3 regions of the Fervidobacterium islandicum genome follow, and region 3 is predicted to be linked to each of the others. Evidence: predicted binding sites of a transcription regulator. Region 3 holds the regulator's gene; each other region holds the start of a gene.

Region 1 (5,707 bases), 270 kb from region 3:
TGAGTGATGCGAGTGAATTCTCAAAGCTTGCTCTTTCCTTGTCCATCTGGTTGATGAAGACCATTATGGGTTTTTCCATTTCCGTTGCAAGAGCCCATGTTCTTTCCGTCTGGATTTCCACACCTGCCGTTGCATTTATAACGCTGATAACATTCTCGGAAACGAAGATCGCACTGATAACTTCACCAATAAAATCGCTGAAACCTGGCGTGTCAACAAGCGTGATCTGTTTACCTTCGAACTTAAACGTGCCAACATGCGAGTTTATACTTGCACCCCTTTGTGCTTCTATTGGATCAAAATCAACCTCTTTCTTTGTAACGTTCATCCCACCAAGGTTAAGAGCAGCTACCATCAAAGCGGATTTTCCAGAACCGTTGTGACCCACAAGAGCCACTGTGCGTTTATCCTTCGCAACCATGTCCCCACCTCCGTATATGATAAAAAAATGTCACTGTGGTATATTTTACCAGAATATTTCAGATTTTCAAACCCTGTATTTTGTTTCCAAGCTCTCCAATTCGATAATGCACGTAGATAGTTCCCTTAGAATTCAGAATCTGAGCTTTTTCAAAGCGTAATGAGTAGTGTTTGTCAATATTTGAAAAAAGATTCAACCCGTCAGGTAGGATTATCGGTTCTATTGTCAAGTGTAAGTCTGTTACAAGACCAGCGTTTAGAAATTGAGAAAACAAAGTCTGACCACCGATAACGCACACGTCTTCAAAACCTCGGTTCCTAAGTTCCTGAATTATCTGCGAAACGTTCCCGTTTAGTACCAAATCAGGCTCTCCACAAGAAAACACGCCCTTTGTGCTCAGAACAACGTTGTACCTTCCGGGCAATCTTTTACCAATCGCTTCGTAGGTCTTTCTGCCCATAACAACAAGACCTGAGCGGGTGGTTATTTCTTTGAAAAGTCTTTTGTCCTCCGGACTTCCCCAATCCGTTCTATCGTTTTCATTAATTGCGATAGTTCCCCTTACATCTGTCACTGCCAGCAATCTGATTCTCGTATCAACCACCTTCCCTTTCATTTAATATATTTTAGCACAGTGCAATGAATAAAAAAGCGGTACCCGCTTTCCGGGTACCGCTTTTTTTGCTATTTCTTCTAGTATTAATATTCTGGCATTTCAGGCACGGATGCTTTCTTTTCCTCTGGCTTTTCAACGACGAGCACTTCTGTTGTGAGGAGCATTCCAGCGATTGAGGCTGCGTTTTGCAGTGCACTCCTTGTAACCTTTGCTGGGTCAATTATACCGCGTTCGTACATGTTGCAGTATTCTCCTTTGAGTGCATCGAAACCGTATGCTACCTCGTCTTTTGCAAGAACGTTGTGTACTATAATCGCACCGTCGTAACCAGCGTTGAGAGCAATCTGTCTGATTGGCGCCTCGAGTGCGTTGTAAACGATCTGTGCTCCGAGTTTCTCATCACCAGTAAGTTCGTTCAAGAGTGGCTCGATGGCTTTTCTTGCTCTCAAGAGTGTGATTCCACCACCAGGAACGATTCCTTCTTCAACAGCTGCCCTTGTTGCGCTAAGAGCGTCTTCAATTCTGTGTTTCTTTTCTTTGAGTTCCGTTTCTGTAGCAGCACCGACTTTTATAACTGCTACTCCACCAGCGAGTTTTGCCATTCTTTCTTGCAACGTTTCTTTTTCGTATTCGCTTGTGGTCTGTTCGATCTGGGCTTTAATCTGAGCGATTCTCTTTTTGATTTCTTCAGGTTTACCTTTACCACCGACGATTATTGTTTCGTCTTTCTTTACTCTAACAACATCCGCTCTACCGAGGTCTTGGAGTGTGAGGTCTTCGAGATTGATACCAACTTCTTCGCTTGCTACGATACCGCCTGTGAGAATTGCAATATCCTGGAGCATGGCTTTCCTTCTGTCACCGAAGCCAGGAGCCTTAACTGCAACTGTGTTGAGTGTACCCTTGAGCTTGTTGAGCACCAGCGTTGTGAGTACTTCACCTTCGACATCTTCTGCAATGATTACGAGTGGTCTGCCTGTTTGAGCAACTTTTTCAAGTATTGGGATGAGTGGTTTTACGTTGGAAAGTTTTCTATCGGTAATGAGTATGAACGGTTCGTTGTAGACAACTTCCATCTTTTCTGGGTCTGTTACAAAGTACGGTGAGATATAACCTCTGTCAAATTGCATACCTTCGGTGAATTCAACGTATGTGTCGATGGTTTTGCTGTCCTCAACTGTGATGACTCCATCTTCTCCAACCTTTTCCATAGCTTCTGCAATAAGCTTTCCAATCTCTTCACTGTTGGCGCTTATAGCTGCAACGTGTGCTATATCTTCCGTGCTGGAGAGCTTCTTGGAAATCTTTTTAATTTCCTCAACAACCTTTGCTACAGCTTTGTCGATTCCGCGTTTTACAAGTATTGGATTTGCACCAGCTGCGACCATCTTGAGTCCTTCTTTAATCATTGCCTGCGCAAGAACTGTTGCGGTTGTCGTACCGTCACCGGCAACGTCGTTTGTCTTGCTTGCAACTTCCTTAACGAGCTGAGCACCAAGGTTTGCGAACTTGTCTTCGAGTTCTATTTCCTTAGCGATGGAAACACCGTCGTTTGTAATTGTTGGGCTTCCCCAAGATTTTTCGATAACGACGTTTCTACCCTTTGGACCAAGTGTGATCTTCACTGCATTCGCAACCGCATCAACACCTGATTCGAGTGCCCTTCTTGCTTCTTCACTGTATTTCAACAACTTTGCCATATCTCACACCTCCTCCAATTTTCCGTTTTTATTCTTCTATTTTTGCAAGAATGTCGTTCAAATCGATCAAAATGTAGTCTTCATCGTCGATCTTAATTTCTGTTCCGGAGTACTTGTTGTATATTACCTTGTCTCCGACTTTGAGTGTGCAATCTTCTGGCAGTTTACCAACTTCAACTATCTCAGCCTTCATCGGTTTTTCCTTAGCGGCATCTGGAAGTACAATACCACCTGCTGTCTTCTTTTCTTCGATGATGGGCTTTATCAAAAGCCTTTCACCAAGTGGTTTTACCTTCATACTCTTACCCCCTCCTGTCACATGTTGTTGTGTTTTGATTATCACTCTTTAGTTGCGTGTGCTAATTTTAGTATAACAGAAAAATGAAATATGTGAATTGTGAAAGTTTACGTCTATGGCCATTTATGCAGCTTTATAGCGAAATAAATGTATTTTTCTTATTTTTTCTTATGTTTTCACTAACCAAAATTGACTGAACGGCTTTGTTTGCAACATCACGAAAAGTATGGTATTGAAAAACAAAAGCCCTGGGATCAACCAGGGCTGAAGTCTGAACTGTTGGTGGAGCCGATGGGACTTGAACCCACGACCTCTACCGTGCCATGGTAGCGCTCTCCCAAGCTGAGCTACGGCCCCACTATTATGACACATGCATCTTAATACGCATGAAGATTATATCATTTATTGAAAAAAAATCAAGAAGGATTCCTTTACATTTTTTCTTAACAAAATTTCAATAATTTTGACTAATTCGAGGTCTAAATTTATAGTTGATGTAGTAGGAGCAGGCACGCCTAATATAGAATATGTTATTGGGTAAATTTGTGTTCTGGTACTTTTTGGGATGTTTGTCACAAATAAGAAGATAAAAAATAGAACACTTTCGGAGGTGTGCTTGTATGAAACCTGAAGTTAAAAAAAGCAGGTTCTTTTTTGGGTTCATCACCAAGTCAACTGCTTTGTTATTGATTGTGCTGAATATCTTTCTGTTAGCTGTTTTCTCATGTACTTCAAGAGGTACAACAACTTCCAACGAAAAGTCTAAAGTATCCTACCCAGAAGTCACTTTTGTCAATACGGATGTAAAAATCACCGTTGAACCACTCGAGCCGGGCTTGTCGAACATAAAGGTGAAATTCAAACACAGTGACAGCACCGTGTTCAGTGAATCCATTTCGATTAACAAGTACCCTTACGAAATCACGAAGCGCTTCTCAAAGCCGGGCATTTACCAGCTAAGTGTTGAGGGTTATTCGATAGTTGATAATGTTTGGTACACCACTAACGGAACAATGACGGTTTACGATTCGTTACCTCCCTTAATTGAGGAAGTGAGACTCATACCCGAGCGCCCGTATGTGGGCGATGAGGTGATGCTGCTAATCAAAGTCGGTAGTGAGAACCCCATAGTGAACTACACTTTGGACGGTCGAGTAGGTGGTAACACTTGGATAAGGAAAGCACTTACCGAGAAGGCGGGATATGTTTATAGAAAACTTGAACCAGTAAATTATCCTGGAAAAGTGGAGCTATTTCTAAAAACTTCTTCTTACAATATGGAGGATGCCACGAAGGTAGTATTCGAAGTAAATCCAGTGGATAGGGTCAAACCTATCATTAATGTTTTCACTAAGACTTTTTATCCGGTAAACTCAGATGTGATCTTCGAAGTCAAAATGTATGACAACGAAGAGCTCGATTATTACAAAGTGGAGTTCAATGGTGAAGTTGTCGAGCAAGGTAAGATTTCAGGAAAATCGTTTGAAAAAGCCATAAAAATAGGTAAAAAAGAACTTGGAACACATACGCTTAATATAACTGTGAGAGATAAAGAAGGAAATGCCGCCTACTATTCGAAAAGAATCTACGTCGGTTCGACGGCTTTGAGTTTTGAGGTCGAGGTGAGCCCAGCGAATTTAACTGCAGGTGGAACGGCGGTTATCGCACTTGTTCCACAAGAAGAGAGAGTCCGATACACAAAGATTGTGTACTTCGTCGACGGGAAAGCGATAGACTCGAGCATCGCTTCTGAAGGAAAAGAAGCAAAAAGATTTACTTTGTGGGACGTAGAAGAGGGAACACATATAATTACAGTTTACGCGGAATCGGACGATAATAGAGGTGGAATAGCCGAAACTTTTGTGAGTGTACCCGACTACAACGGTCCGAGATTTATCTCACTCACCGTAAACGATGTTGAGATGGGGAAGGACCAGCCAACGTATATTTCTCCTGGACCGGCGGTCTTTAAATTGAAAGTCTACGACGCTGGTGGAATAAACACAGGAGTTAAACCGAGGCTGCTCATCAGAGAAAACGAATTCGCCAGCTTTTACAGGGATTTACTAATGGAACCGGAAGAGATCTCTTCTGATGGGAAGACTGTTGTGTTCTCCGTGTCTACCATAATGGCACTGGGCTATTATTACGTTACTGTTATGAATGTTCAGGATTTGTCAGGTAACTTGATGCGGGATATTGGAAACTTCTTGTTGTATGTACAATAATCCTGATTTTTGTTTAGATAATCCCTGAGCAGCCAAAAAATGAAAAAAGCTTTGGTAAAAAACGGAAAAATAGAAAATTCAAAGGAGTCAACTATGCAAAATTAAATTTTTGTTTTGAGTGTGAGATAGCATAATCAATATTGAACTTCTCTTTCTTTCTCAACATTGCGTACAACGTTCGCAATAACTTGTGTACTACTGACATTATCGCTTTTTTGTACGGTATACCTTGCTGCCTTTTTCGTTCATAGTATGTTCGGAAATATTCGTTGTGAATCACTACACTCACTGCCATTAGCCATAGTATTCGTCTTAGGTGGGCATTGCCCCTTTTCGATATGTGTCCTTCTACTTTGCTTTTGCCTGATTGGGCAATGCTTGGATCGAGTCCACAATACGCAATGAGTTTTTTGTATGTACTAAATCTTGAGATATCTCCAACTT
Region 2 (5,707 bases), 510 kb from region 3:
TCTTCGATATGTCTTGGTATCACACTTTCCAAACCATCTTCGATGTCCTGGATAATTATGTCTGAGCCTATGTTACTTGTCATAATGATTATCGTATTTCTGAAATCGACGGTTGTTCCCTTACCATCGGTCAACCGACCGTCGTCAAAGAGCTGCAGGAGTACGTTGAAAACCTCTGGATGTGCTTTTTCAATTTCGTCAAAGAGCACGACACTGTATGGTCTTCTTCTGACCTGTTCCGTCAATTGGCCACCTTCTTCGTAACCAACGTATCCCGGAGGTGCACCAATTAACCTTGCAACCGAGTGCTTTTCCATGTATTCACTCATGTCGATCCTGATCAGTGCCTTTTCACTACCAAACAAAACATCGGCAAGTCTCTTTGCAAGTTCTGTCTTACCAACACCCGTTGGCCCAAGGAACAGGAATACTCCAAGCGGGCGTTTTGGATTGCGTATACCAGCGCGCGACATCTTTATTGCATTTGCTACAACTTTTACAGCCTCTTCTTGGTCTACGAACTTTTCATGGATGAGCTTCTCGAGATTTTTGATCTTCTCCTTCTCATCTCCCATTATCTTACCAACGGGTATTCCAGTCCAGCGTTCGACAACCTTTGCGATGTCTTCTTCCTGAACTTCTTTCTTACCATCGATCTTCGCACGTGCAGCAGCTTCATCTACGAGGTCTACAGCCTTGTCAGGCATAAACCTATCCGTTATGTATTTCGATGATAATTTAGCAGCTGCCTCTATAGCCTTATCGCTGATCTTTACTCCGTGGAACTCTTCGAACTTCTGCCTGAGACCTTTTAAAATCTCGATAGTCTCTTCTACAGAAGGTTCTGATACGAATATGACTTGGAATCTTCTTGCAAGCGCTTTATCCTTTTCAATGTGCTTTCTGTACTCTTCAACAGTTGTTGCACCTATCACTCTGAGCGTACCTCTTGCAAGTTCTGGTTTTAAGATATTACCAGCATCCAATGCACCTTCAGCAGCACCTGCACCTACAACTGTGTGCAGTTCGTCGATGAACAGGATAACATCTGTTCTCTTTTTGAGCACATCGATGAGTTTCTTAAGCCTTTCTTCGAACTCTCCTCTGAACTTTGTCCCAGCTACAAGCCTTGCAAGGTCGAGTTTAAGGATAGTCTTATTCTTCAAAAAGTCAGGGACATTCCCTGCAACAATCCTCTGGGCAAGACCTTCAACGATAGCCGTCTTACCAACACCGGGATCTCCGATGAGAACCGGGTTGTTCTTGATCTTCCTTCCGAGGATTTCAATCATCCTATTGACTTCGTTTTCTCTACCGACGACCGGCATTAACTGGCCGTTTTTCGCCATTTCTGTCAAGTTCTCTGTGAACTTTGCTAAGACGTCGATGTTTTCCTCTTCTGAGTACGTTCTCTTCATCCTAAGTTCTTTGATAGCTGTATAGAGCTTGTCTTGGGTGACCCCGTACCTTGCCAACAGCCTGTAGACAGTCGTTTCTGGGACGATTGCCATAGCAAGTAGCAAGTGGTCTGTTCCGACCTTTTCGTCACCCATGCGCCTTGCTTCTCGCTTGGCTTCGTTGATAACTTTTGTCGTATCCGGTGTCACATAGATCTGCCCTGTTCCGCCGGAAGAGTAGTAATATCCACCTTTGGAAGTGATAGCGCGCTCAACATCTTTTCTCAAACTATCAACATCTACGTTTAGATGCGTTAGTATGTCGTAAGCCGCGTTCTTTGTGTTTTCGAGCATAGTCAAAAGTATGTGCTCAGGTGCCATCTGATTTTGCCTGTAACGATTCAATACATCTGTTACAGACTGTAATATCTCCTGAGCGTTTTCCGTGAATTCCTCAAGGTTGAATGTCATCTCAACCACTCCCTTCTTTTTATTTCTATTTTGTTTAATTTTCTTTTCCGACAGTAGTATACCATATTAGCAATCAGTTGTCAAGAGTGCTAATAAAAAAATTCAAAAAATTCCTGGCCAAAGAAAAATGTTTACCAATAAACCGTACTTGATTTTAAGAATGGCGATGTTAGAATTGATTTGGATATGGTTCGATATGCTAACTTAATTTCAAAATTTTGCCACTCGCTTAAAAGTCAGACTTAGACTGGGTAAAAGTACGAGGAGGACGTTTGATAATATGTCTCACACTTCCGACATTTCATCAACTAATTCAGCTGCTCGCTTAATCACTATTTTCACCTTTACCGATGGACTTGCTCAAGGCATATACGGAACCATCTTCAATCTGATGCTCCGAACCTCCGGGATGCCAACTTCCTACGTTGGTCGGATCACCTCCTTTTTCTTATGGGGTTGTGCACTACTGGGACTTGTGTTCGGTATTATCGCGGACAAGGTAAATAAAAAACAGCTCATGTTTACAACGCATCTTCTGAGTGTATTCTTCGGAACTTACAGGGTTCTATCGAAATCGTACGTCCAGCTCGGTATCTCTTCCTTCTTCTTCGGTGGGTTTTCAACTGCTACAGGTATCGTTTTGTCAACGCTTCTTATATTGAAAACCTCAAAAGATAATCGAACGAAGGTCTTGGGACTGAACTTCGGTGTGGGAATGCTCACGGGTGTGTTGGGGAATATACTGGGCGGTGTGCTTGGCGATATTTTCCCTTTGAAAGCTGTACTAATAAGCGCCAGTATTTCCAGATTGCTCGCCTTAATTCCTGTCAAAAGACTTAGCATTGAAAAGTTCAGCGATACTAGGCTTTACAAGTCAGATACCGATACCAACGTATTAGAGTTCTTTTCCACTTTGAAAAAGCTCAACGAACAAGCAAAAAAGGTTGTACTTTACTATTTTTTGTCCACGATGAGTGTTGGCTTTGGAGCTGGTTTGTTTGTCACATTTGGAAACGTCATCTTTTACGACCTTTTCCATCTTAGCCCTTCGCTGATTGGAACGATCCTTGCCATGGCGCAGTTGGCAACAAGCATAGGTGCCATCTTTTCGTACAAGCTGGGAAGGAAATTCGGGGACATGAACGTCTTGATATTTTCATATGTTTTCGTCCCCATCTTAATTGTGCTTTTGAGTTTTGTTAGGGAACCGATAACCTTCACATCAGTATACATCCTACGCTTTGCGGTTATGAACATGGTTGGGCCTCTGCTTACCGCTTTGGTCTTTTCAAACATACCTGCCAGTTATCTTTCGTCGATCAATGGAATGAACACATTTCTTAGCAACGTCGCGAGAGCACTCTCTGCAGATTTGTTCGCCGCACTCACCAGATTCAAGAACGGATATACGTGGATATTCGTTGTAAGTTCCATTTTTTACTTTGCCAATGCGTATGTTATGATAAGAATGTACAAACATTTAAAAGATTGACCAGGTGGAGACTATGGATAACCTGAGCGAAGTCAAAGATGTGCTTGAAAAAGGAACTGACAGAAAGACGTTGACAAGGAATCTTTTCAAACTATCCGTTCCCGGCATGATCGGTTTTGCAGTACAGTCACTGTACGACATCATCGATATGTTCTGGATCGGAAAGATTTCGTACAAAGCAATAGCTGGGGTTGTGATATTTTCAACGATATTCTGGCTTGTCGAGATATTGAACGAAATCATAGGTACATCATCTGTTTCATTGATTTCTCAAGCATTTGGTAAGGGTGATAAACCCCTTACATCGCGTATTATCGAGCAAACCCTCGTTTTTAAAGCACTCGTCGCACTTATTGCATCCGGTTTTCTGTTGCTTTTCTTTAGACCAGTAGTCAACTTTTTCTCTAAAGATTTGGACGTTGTCACTTACGCAATTCATTACGGTTACATACGCATCTTTTTCATGCCTATATTTTTCATGACCTACTCCACATTCACTGCCTTAAGAAATGTCGGTCATGCGACACTTGCAACTCTTACTATGGCAAGTGGTGCAGTTGCGAATATCTTGTTAGACCCCGTTTTTATTTTCGAGAAAGTCCCGTTGATCAATATCCCCGGTCTTGGACTTGGGGTTTCCGGTGCCGCATGGGCAACGGTGATTTCTACTTTTGTTCCCCTCGCCTGGGGAATATACGTGCTTTTCAAAGGTATCTCAGGTGTGAAGATTTCACTCAAGGGGTTGCTATCACTCGATAAGAGTATAGACAAAAAGCTGATAACCATAGGTCTGCCTTCAGGTATCGAGATGTTGTTGAGGAACTTGTCCTACACTGTACTTATTAAGATTTCTTCTCTTTTTGGCTCCGAGTACGTGACCGTGTTCGGTATTAACGAAAGGATGTTTGGATTTGCGATTATCCCTATATTTGGACTTTCGATGGGGGCAAGCACACTGGTGGGATTTCAATTGGGAAGAAATAACGAGAAAGCTGCAAAACAAGTTACAATCCTAGCAACTTTTTACAGTGTTACAGTCATTTCAGGTATCCTTATGCCTTTGATTTTCTTGCGTAAGCAGATTTTTCACCTTTTCACTTCCAACGAAACGGTTATAAACATAGGTATGCAAAGTATTCCATACATCGTTTGTGCACTCTTTTTCATATCGTTTAGCGCAGGGCTTTCAAGTGCGTTCTTTGGCTCTGGGAAGACCTCTGTGCCTATGGTTTCCGGACTTGTAAGTAGATGGGGAGTTATGGTTCCTTTTGTTTTTATCTCCTCATACTTACTCCGTTTGGGTCCTGTTGGATTGTGGTTGTCATTCCCACTTTCCGAAGTTGCAGAAGTGCTCATCATGTGGATCGCTTTCGTTAAATCCGACTGGCATAAAAAACGTGTTGTTTAGCTTTGCTTTTTGTTCAACGAGTTAAAGATATAGTGAACGGTATATATGACCACTCCTATCGAAAGGGCGTAGACCAACAATCCCAAGTTTCCGCCCAGCTTGTCGAACAATAATCCTCCCACAAGCGGGCCAATGCCAAACAAAAGACCAATGACCATTTCGTGCAAAGCACCTTGCTTTCCGTGGTCTTCTTCTTCCGACAGCAGTCCGTAGAAAATTGCAAATGTGTACGGAACTGCATAGCTCAGCCCTGCAAAAAGTGCAGTAATAAAGAACATCACCGGTGTCTTTGCGAAAAACGCTATCAGCCCAGTAAGAGGAGCGACTGAAAGAAGTAACCCGCAGACAAGTTCGTTACCAACCCAACCTTTCCACGACTGGAGGACAACAAAAGTAAGCAACACCCCTATATTAGCTCCGACGGTCAAAAAGCCCGCATTTTCGAGCCTTAGCCTTTCAAGCATCATCAATTTAGGAAAGCTTGCCAGAACGGATGTGTAAATCAGACCACCAAGGAACAAAATGATCCTGTATTCCAGCCTTAGTCTTCTCATAGCCTGCTTGTTCATAACAACTGCGGCGTTTTGAGAATGCTCAAGAAGCTTTTTGGATGGAGGAAATATAATAATGTCTTTCTGCTTTTTGTAATCTATGTAAATCAACACACTTGTCAGACTAGAAACGATCAATCCCATAGTGAATATCACAAGCGGAGCCTTAACGGTAAGGAACGGACCAAACGCCACACCGATTATATTCCCCGTACTCCATGATAATGTGAATCTGCCAGTTATCGAAGGCGGGTCTATATTCAACAAACGCTCGGATTTTGCTATGAGCCCTTCCACTTGAGGAAAGAACGCTCCGAAAAATACCCCCTGGAGAATCGCAAATAAAACAAGCCTTCCCGGTGAATCTGCAGTAAATCCGATTATAGAG
Region 3 (5,707 bases):
CTTTTGGTTTGCCGTTGTCGTTGAAGGTCAGTGGATAGTTATCGTAGTAACCTATCTTTATCGCAGAGAACAAAATCGATGGCAGTAAACACAACGATACCAAAACGATAAGCAACTTTGCCAAGAACTTTCTCCTTTCGGCTATCACATGTTCACCTCTGACTCCTTCCGACTTCTAAGAACAAGTTAAATTAGTTCTTACTTGTAGGCTCTTTTATCACAATTATACCACAACCGCAAAGTCATTTTCCAACTAATTGGAATTAACTTCGCTCAACTCTTGACTAAACGGAAATATATGATAAAATTCGAGTGCGTAAATTTGGAAAAGTACCCCAATCCACACGCCAACCCGTTTCCCACCTCGGTGCCTTGCAAAATTGAGAATTTAAAGACCATGTGCAAGGTCGGTGGGTCAAGGGGGCGGAGGATAAAACCAAATCATGGAGGTGTAGGTATGCCAGTGGTAACTATGAAACAGCTCTTGGAAGCAGGTGTTCACTTTGGACACAGGACGCAAAGATGGAACCCAAAGATGAAGCCGTACATTTACGGTGCAAGGAAAGGTATTTACATCATCGACCTTCAGAAAACAGTTAAACTACTCGACGAAGCTTACGATTTTGTAAGAGATGTCGCGAGCAAGGGTGGAACGATCCTTTTTGTCGGAACGAAAAAACAAGCACAGCAAGTAGTTAAGAACGAGGCCGAAAGATGCGGAGGATTCTACGTTAACAACAGATGGCTCGGCGGACTTCTTACAAACTTCTCCACAATCCAGTCGAGAATTCAGAAACTCATCGAACTCGAGGAAATGGAAGCAAACGGTGAACTCGACAAGCTGCCAAAGAAGGAACAGAGTAAACTCAGAAAAAAGCTCGAAAAACTCAGAAAGAACCTCGGTGGCGTGAAGAACATGAAGAGTTTACCAGATGTTATCTTCATAGTCGACCCGAGAAAAGAAAAGATCGCCGTTGAGGAAGCCAACCACCTCAAAATTCCAATAGTTGCAATGGTTGACACCAACTGCGACCCTGATCCAATCGACTACGTGATCCCATCGAATGACGATGCAATAAGAGCTATTGCACTCATCGCTGGTAAAATAGCCGATGCATACCTCGAAGGTCGCGAAGGGGTACCGTACTCAACAGAAGAAGCAATGCCTGCAACAGTTGAAACAGAAGAAATCGAAATTAATATCCCAGAAAACCTTGACGAAGAAGAAATATAAGAGCTGTAATTTAAAACGAAGCCCTCGGAAAAAACCGAGGGCTTTTTAATTCATTTGATTTATACCGTCTTCAGTGCATTTCTTTACTTTTCAAATAGGAGTTAGCCACAAGTGATACGAGTATTAAAACCATTCCAAGTATCTGCAATGCCGCAATCTTCTCATGTCTGATGACACTACCAGCAATTACTGAAATCACCGTTGTCAAATTCGAAAAAAGCGAAGAGACCGTTGGCGGAACTTTGCTGAGCATGAAATTCACCAAAAAGAACGCGACTGTTGAAGAAAGCACACCAAGGTACAATGCTCCCATTATAACAGCCGGATGGAGTGTTACCTTGAACTGACCTGTGAAGATACTCACCAAAAAGAAGAACACAAAACCCGTTATCATCATGAAGAACGTCGTCTCCACAGGTGTGAACTGTGCAGACAACTTCCTCGAGAAGATATTGTAAAGAGCTGCAGAAAGCACAGCACCTAAGATCAAGAGCTTTCCGACAAGCGCTCCTTGCTCAAAACCACCACTCGCAACGATAAGAAAGACACCAAAAAAGCTCAGAAAAGCGAACAGAAATTGGTACCATTTTATTCTTTCCTTCAATAGCAAAGGACTCAGAACGGTAATTACAATCGGAATCAAAGCGATCAACATCCCTGCTTCCGAAGAAGTCGCAAATCTTAACCCGTTTGTTTCAAAAACAAAGTACAGAATCGGCTGAAATAAAGCCACCTTCCACAATTTCCAATATGGCTTTTTTGACAACCTGATAACTCCAACACCAACGAGCAAAAGCATAACGATACTTGCCACCGCAAACCTGTAAGCTAAAAACGTGTAGACGTTGATGTGCTGTATGCTGTTTTTGGTAAAAAGAAAAGACAATCCAAATATAGTAGAAACGGCTACTCCAGATATATAAACCTTCCAGTTCACAGGGACCACCTCATCTTCATCGATAAGAAAGTTCGCATTCCGCACAATTTTATGTCTCTATTTTATCAAAAATAATCCTTTCATCAAGAAGAGTTTTATGTAACAAAAATCCGAACAACACCGTATTGTAAGCTCTCAAGAAATTGACAAATCGACAAATCTGTGGTAATATATTAGCAGACTTGGATGTTGATTGCTAATAAGTTTGATAATAATAGAACAGCAAGAATGGATATACAAAAAAGCGAGGTGATAGTTAAGTATGCTCGGAAACGATATCACCGAAAGGCAGAAGAAAGTTCTCTATTGTATCGTTCAAGAGTACATCAATACCAAAACCCCAGTGAGTTCAAAAAGGGTTTTGGAAAGTGCTACGATTGAAAGGTCTGGTGCCACTATCAGAAACGACATGAATCGGTTGATGAGAACAGGCTATATATACCAGCCGCACACATCAGCTGGTCGTGTCCCAACGGACAAAGGTCTCAGGTTTTATGTAAACGAACTTAGGAAAATTAGAGAAGAAATAAAATCAAAGAGCACACACGTCGAAGTTGCGGCACGTTTCCCTATCGGTGATATGGAAAAGGTCCTTACAGGTGCCGCAAAACTTTTAAGTTCTTCAACAAAAGGTATGGTTGTCATCGAAAAACCGAGTCCGTTAACTTTAAGGATAAAAAGGATAGTTGTCACACCTGTAAGCAAGAATTTTTCGATCGCGAATATAATAACATCGCTTGGTCTAAGCTCATCAATCCCGATCCAACACAGTGAACTCGACGATACGGAAAAAATAGAAGAAATGCTCAACAAAGTAATGACAGGACTAACTTTGAACGAATTCAGATCCAAGCTTAGGGATATTCTCGCTCGAATAAATAACTTGAGCAATTTAAACAACTTCAAAGAGAACGATTTCGGAACGCTCAGCCGAGGTTTCCTGGAAATAACTGAAAGACTATCAGTTGAGAGTTACGAAGATTACATAACAGAGGGACTACCAAACTTACTTTCAAATGAAAGAATCAACCTGAAGAAATTGCAGAACATCCTTGCATACGTCGCGTCGGACACATTCTACAAAGAACTCTTTGAGCTTGAAAACGATATATTCATCGGTAAAGAACACGGCCTTAGATTCTTGGAAGACTTCTCGGTAATGCTCGGTCAGTTTTATTCAGAAGATACACCTGTTGGGCGCGTTGCTGTCATCTTTGACAAATACGGGAGATATGACTTAGTCATCGACAGCTTTGAATTCATGCTCAACAGATTGAGTGAATACTTCACTGTTGTATCGAGAAATATCTAAAATCAATCCAGATAAGAAGGAGGTTGAGACCATGTGTGAAGAAAAGAAAATAAACGAAATGAAAGAAATGCAAAACAATAATTCGCAAAATTTAAATGAGATAAAGGAGAACGAAGAGATGAATCAGAACGGATTATTCGAGGAAAACAAGCAGTTAAAGGAGAAAATAGCCGAACTTGAAAACCAACTAAAAGAAATCCAGAATGCAGCACGCATAATCAAAGCAACGTTTGAAAACTACAAATTGGACGTCGACAGGCAGCTGAAAGATGCCTCAAAGTCAACCGCACTTCGCATCATCAAAGCACTTATACCAATTTTAGATGACTTCAAGAGGGCTTTTAAGTACTACGAATCCGATAATGACCTGGAAAAGTTCAAACTTGGAGTAGAGAAGATATATGAAAAACTCTTGAAGACCTTGGAGAACGAAGGATTAAGGGTTATAGACGCAACAGGTAAATTCGACCCGTTCAACCATGAAGCCTTTGAGAAAGAAGAACGCGATGATGTTGAAGAATACACAATCCTTGAAGTTATTGAAGACGGTTACACATTCAACGGACAGGTTGTAAAACCAACGAAAGTGCGCGTTGCTGTAAAACCAAGGAAGAAGGCAAAAACATCTGAGAACATGACAGAGAACAAGCAAGAGAATGAGCAATAAAAAATGACAAGCAGAGGTGATACAATATGCCAGCAAGAAAAGATTACTACGAAATACTTGGCGTGCCAAGAAATGCATCAGAAGATGAGATAAAGGCGGCTTACAAGAAGCTTGTTAAAGAGTGGCATCCAGATAGGCATACGGGAGATAAGAAAAAGGAAGCCGAGCAAAGATTTAAAGAGATACAGGAAGCTTACGAGGTGCTGAGCGACCCACAGAAACGTGCAATGTACGATAAGTTTGGATACGTAGGTGAAGGTGGCTACGTTTACGAGCCGTCCGGTAGGGGCAACGGATTTGGATTTGAAGATATAAGTGATATCTTCAGGGACTTCTTAAATGATGATATATTCAACATATTCTTTGGAGGGCATAGAACAAGTACATCGCAAACGCAACGAACAACAGGTGGTAGAAGGTATGCCAAAAGAGGAGAGGATATAAACCTTGAAGTGACCATTTCAGAAGCTGACGTCTTTACTGGAAGAGATGTAACCGTTGAGTACGACAGGTATGAATTGTGCGAGAACTGTAAGGGAGAAGGAGTAGAACCTGGAAGTAAATGGGTGACATGTTCGAAGTGCCATGGAACTGGCGTTGTTCGGGAAGAGAGAAGAACACCGTTCGGTGTGTTTATTAACCAATATACCTGTGACGTCTGCGGTGGTAGCGGTACAATTCCGGGAGAAACCTGCCATGTGTGTAAAGGAGCAGGAAGAATTAGAAGAAAAACAAACGCGGTCGTGAACATCCCAGCAGGTGTAGAAGATGGAGCGGTTATCAGAATTCCGAGAAAAGGGAATGCTGGAACAAACGGTGGAGATTACGGAGATTTGTATGTCCACGTTAAAGTTAGAAAAACAAGCGACTACAAACGCGAAGGTGATGATATAATAGTAACTGTTCCCGTTGATTACATCAGTGCTATACTCGGTGGCATCGTATATGTTACATTGCCAAACGGCGAACGAGTTCCAGTGGAGATACCTGCAGGGACACAGCCCAACGAACGTATAGTTATCAAAGGCAAGGGCATTCCAAACGCAAGGACAGGTAGACGTGGCAATCTAATAGTAGAAGTGAAGGTCTCAATCCCAAGGAAAGTCTCATCAAAAGAGAGAAAACTCCTTGAAGAAATAGCCAAAGAAAGGGGCATAGAAATTTGAGACTTGACAGAGACAAACTAAATACTACGAGAAAGGCTTTAAAATATAGTAAATCACGTAGGAACAAAGCGTTCAGAAATCGAGAGGCTCTTAATCCGCTAGGTTCTTCAACCCATTCCAGTGGGCCAGAGCTCAAAAAATCGCAAAGACATGCTAAATCAAAAACCTTTATTTCAATTACTCTGCTATTTTTAATTCTGGGGATTTTCGTTCTTAGTTTTGGATTCATTTTCTCACGCAGCTCGACGTTTTTGGCCTTTTTAAAAGGTATTTCCAGTTCAACTCAGCTAACCGCAAAGATTGACAAAGAGATAACAATCGACAAAGGTTTCGAATCACGGATATCAAGAGTTATTAGCACGCCTGATGGGTTTGTAGGAATAGGTTCCAC

Evidence for each region. Region 3 encodes HrcA, which represses chaperone genes, less so after heat shock. Its sites were predicted from a motif close to ATTAGCACTCNNANNNTNNGAGTGCTAAT; they were not measured.
Region 1: the regulator HrcA is predicted to act here: its motif matches at 3,073-3,101, upstream of groES (co-chaperone GroES).
Region 2: the regulator HrcA is predicted to act here: its motif matches at 1,934-1,962, upstream of NA23_RS01270 (ATP-dependent Clp protease ATP-binding subunit).

Annotation. Positions count from the first base shown of each region.
Region 1 is NZ_CP014334.2:26,496-32,202, reverse strand. It holds gene fusA (elongation factor G) at 1-421, opposite strand, end outside; gene NA23_RS00135 (dihydrofolate reductase family protein) at 480-1,037, opposite strand; gene groL (chaperonin GroEL) at 1,121-2,737, opposite strand; gene groES (co-chaperone GroES) at 2,766-3,035, opposite strand; tRNA gene NA23_RS00120 (tRNA-Ala) at 3,316-3,392, opposite strand; gene NA23_RS00115 (hypothetical protein) at 3,656-5,263, shown strand; gene NA23_RS00110 (IS110 family RNA-guided transposase) at 5,355-5,707, opposite strand, start outside.
Region 2 is NZ_CP014334.2:270,101-275,807, reverse strand. It holds gene NA23_RS01270 (ATP-dependent Clp protease ATP-binding subunit) at 1-1,868, opposite strand, end outside; gene NA23_RS01265 (MFS transporter) at 2,149-3,360, shown strand; gene NA23_RS01260 (MATE family efflux transporter) at 3,374-4,768, shown strand; gene NA23_RS01255 (MFS transporter) at 4,765-5,707, opposite strand, start outside.
Region 3 is NZ_CP014334.2:1,995,188-2,000,894, reverse strand. It holds gene NA23_RS09565 (substrate-binding periplasmic protein) at 1-148, opposite strand, end outside; gene rpsB (30S ribosomal protein S2) at 458-1,234, shown strand; gene NA23_RS09555 (DMT family transporter) at 1,305-2,171, opposite strand; gene hrcA (heat-inducible transcriptional repressor HrcA) at 2,434-3,483, shown strand; gene NA23_RS09545 (nucleotide exchange factor GrpE) at 3,515-4,150, shown strand; gene dnaJ (molecular chaperone DnaJ) at 4,177-5,316, shown strand; gene NA23_RS09535 (hypothetical protein) at 5,568-5,707, shown strand, end outside.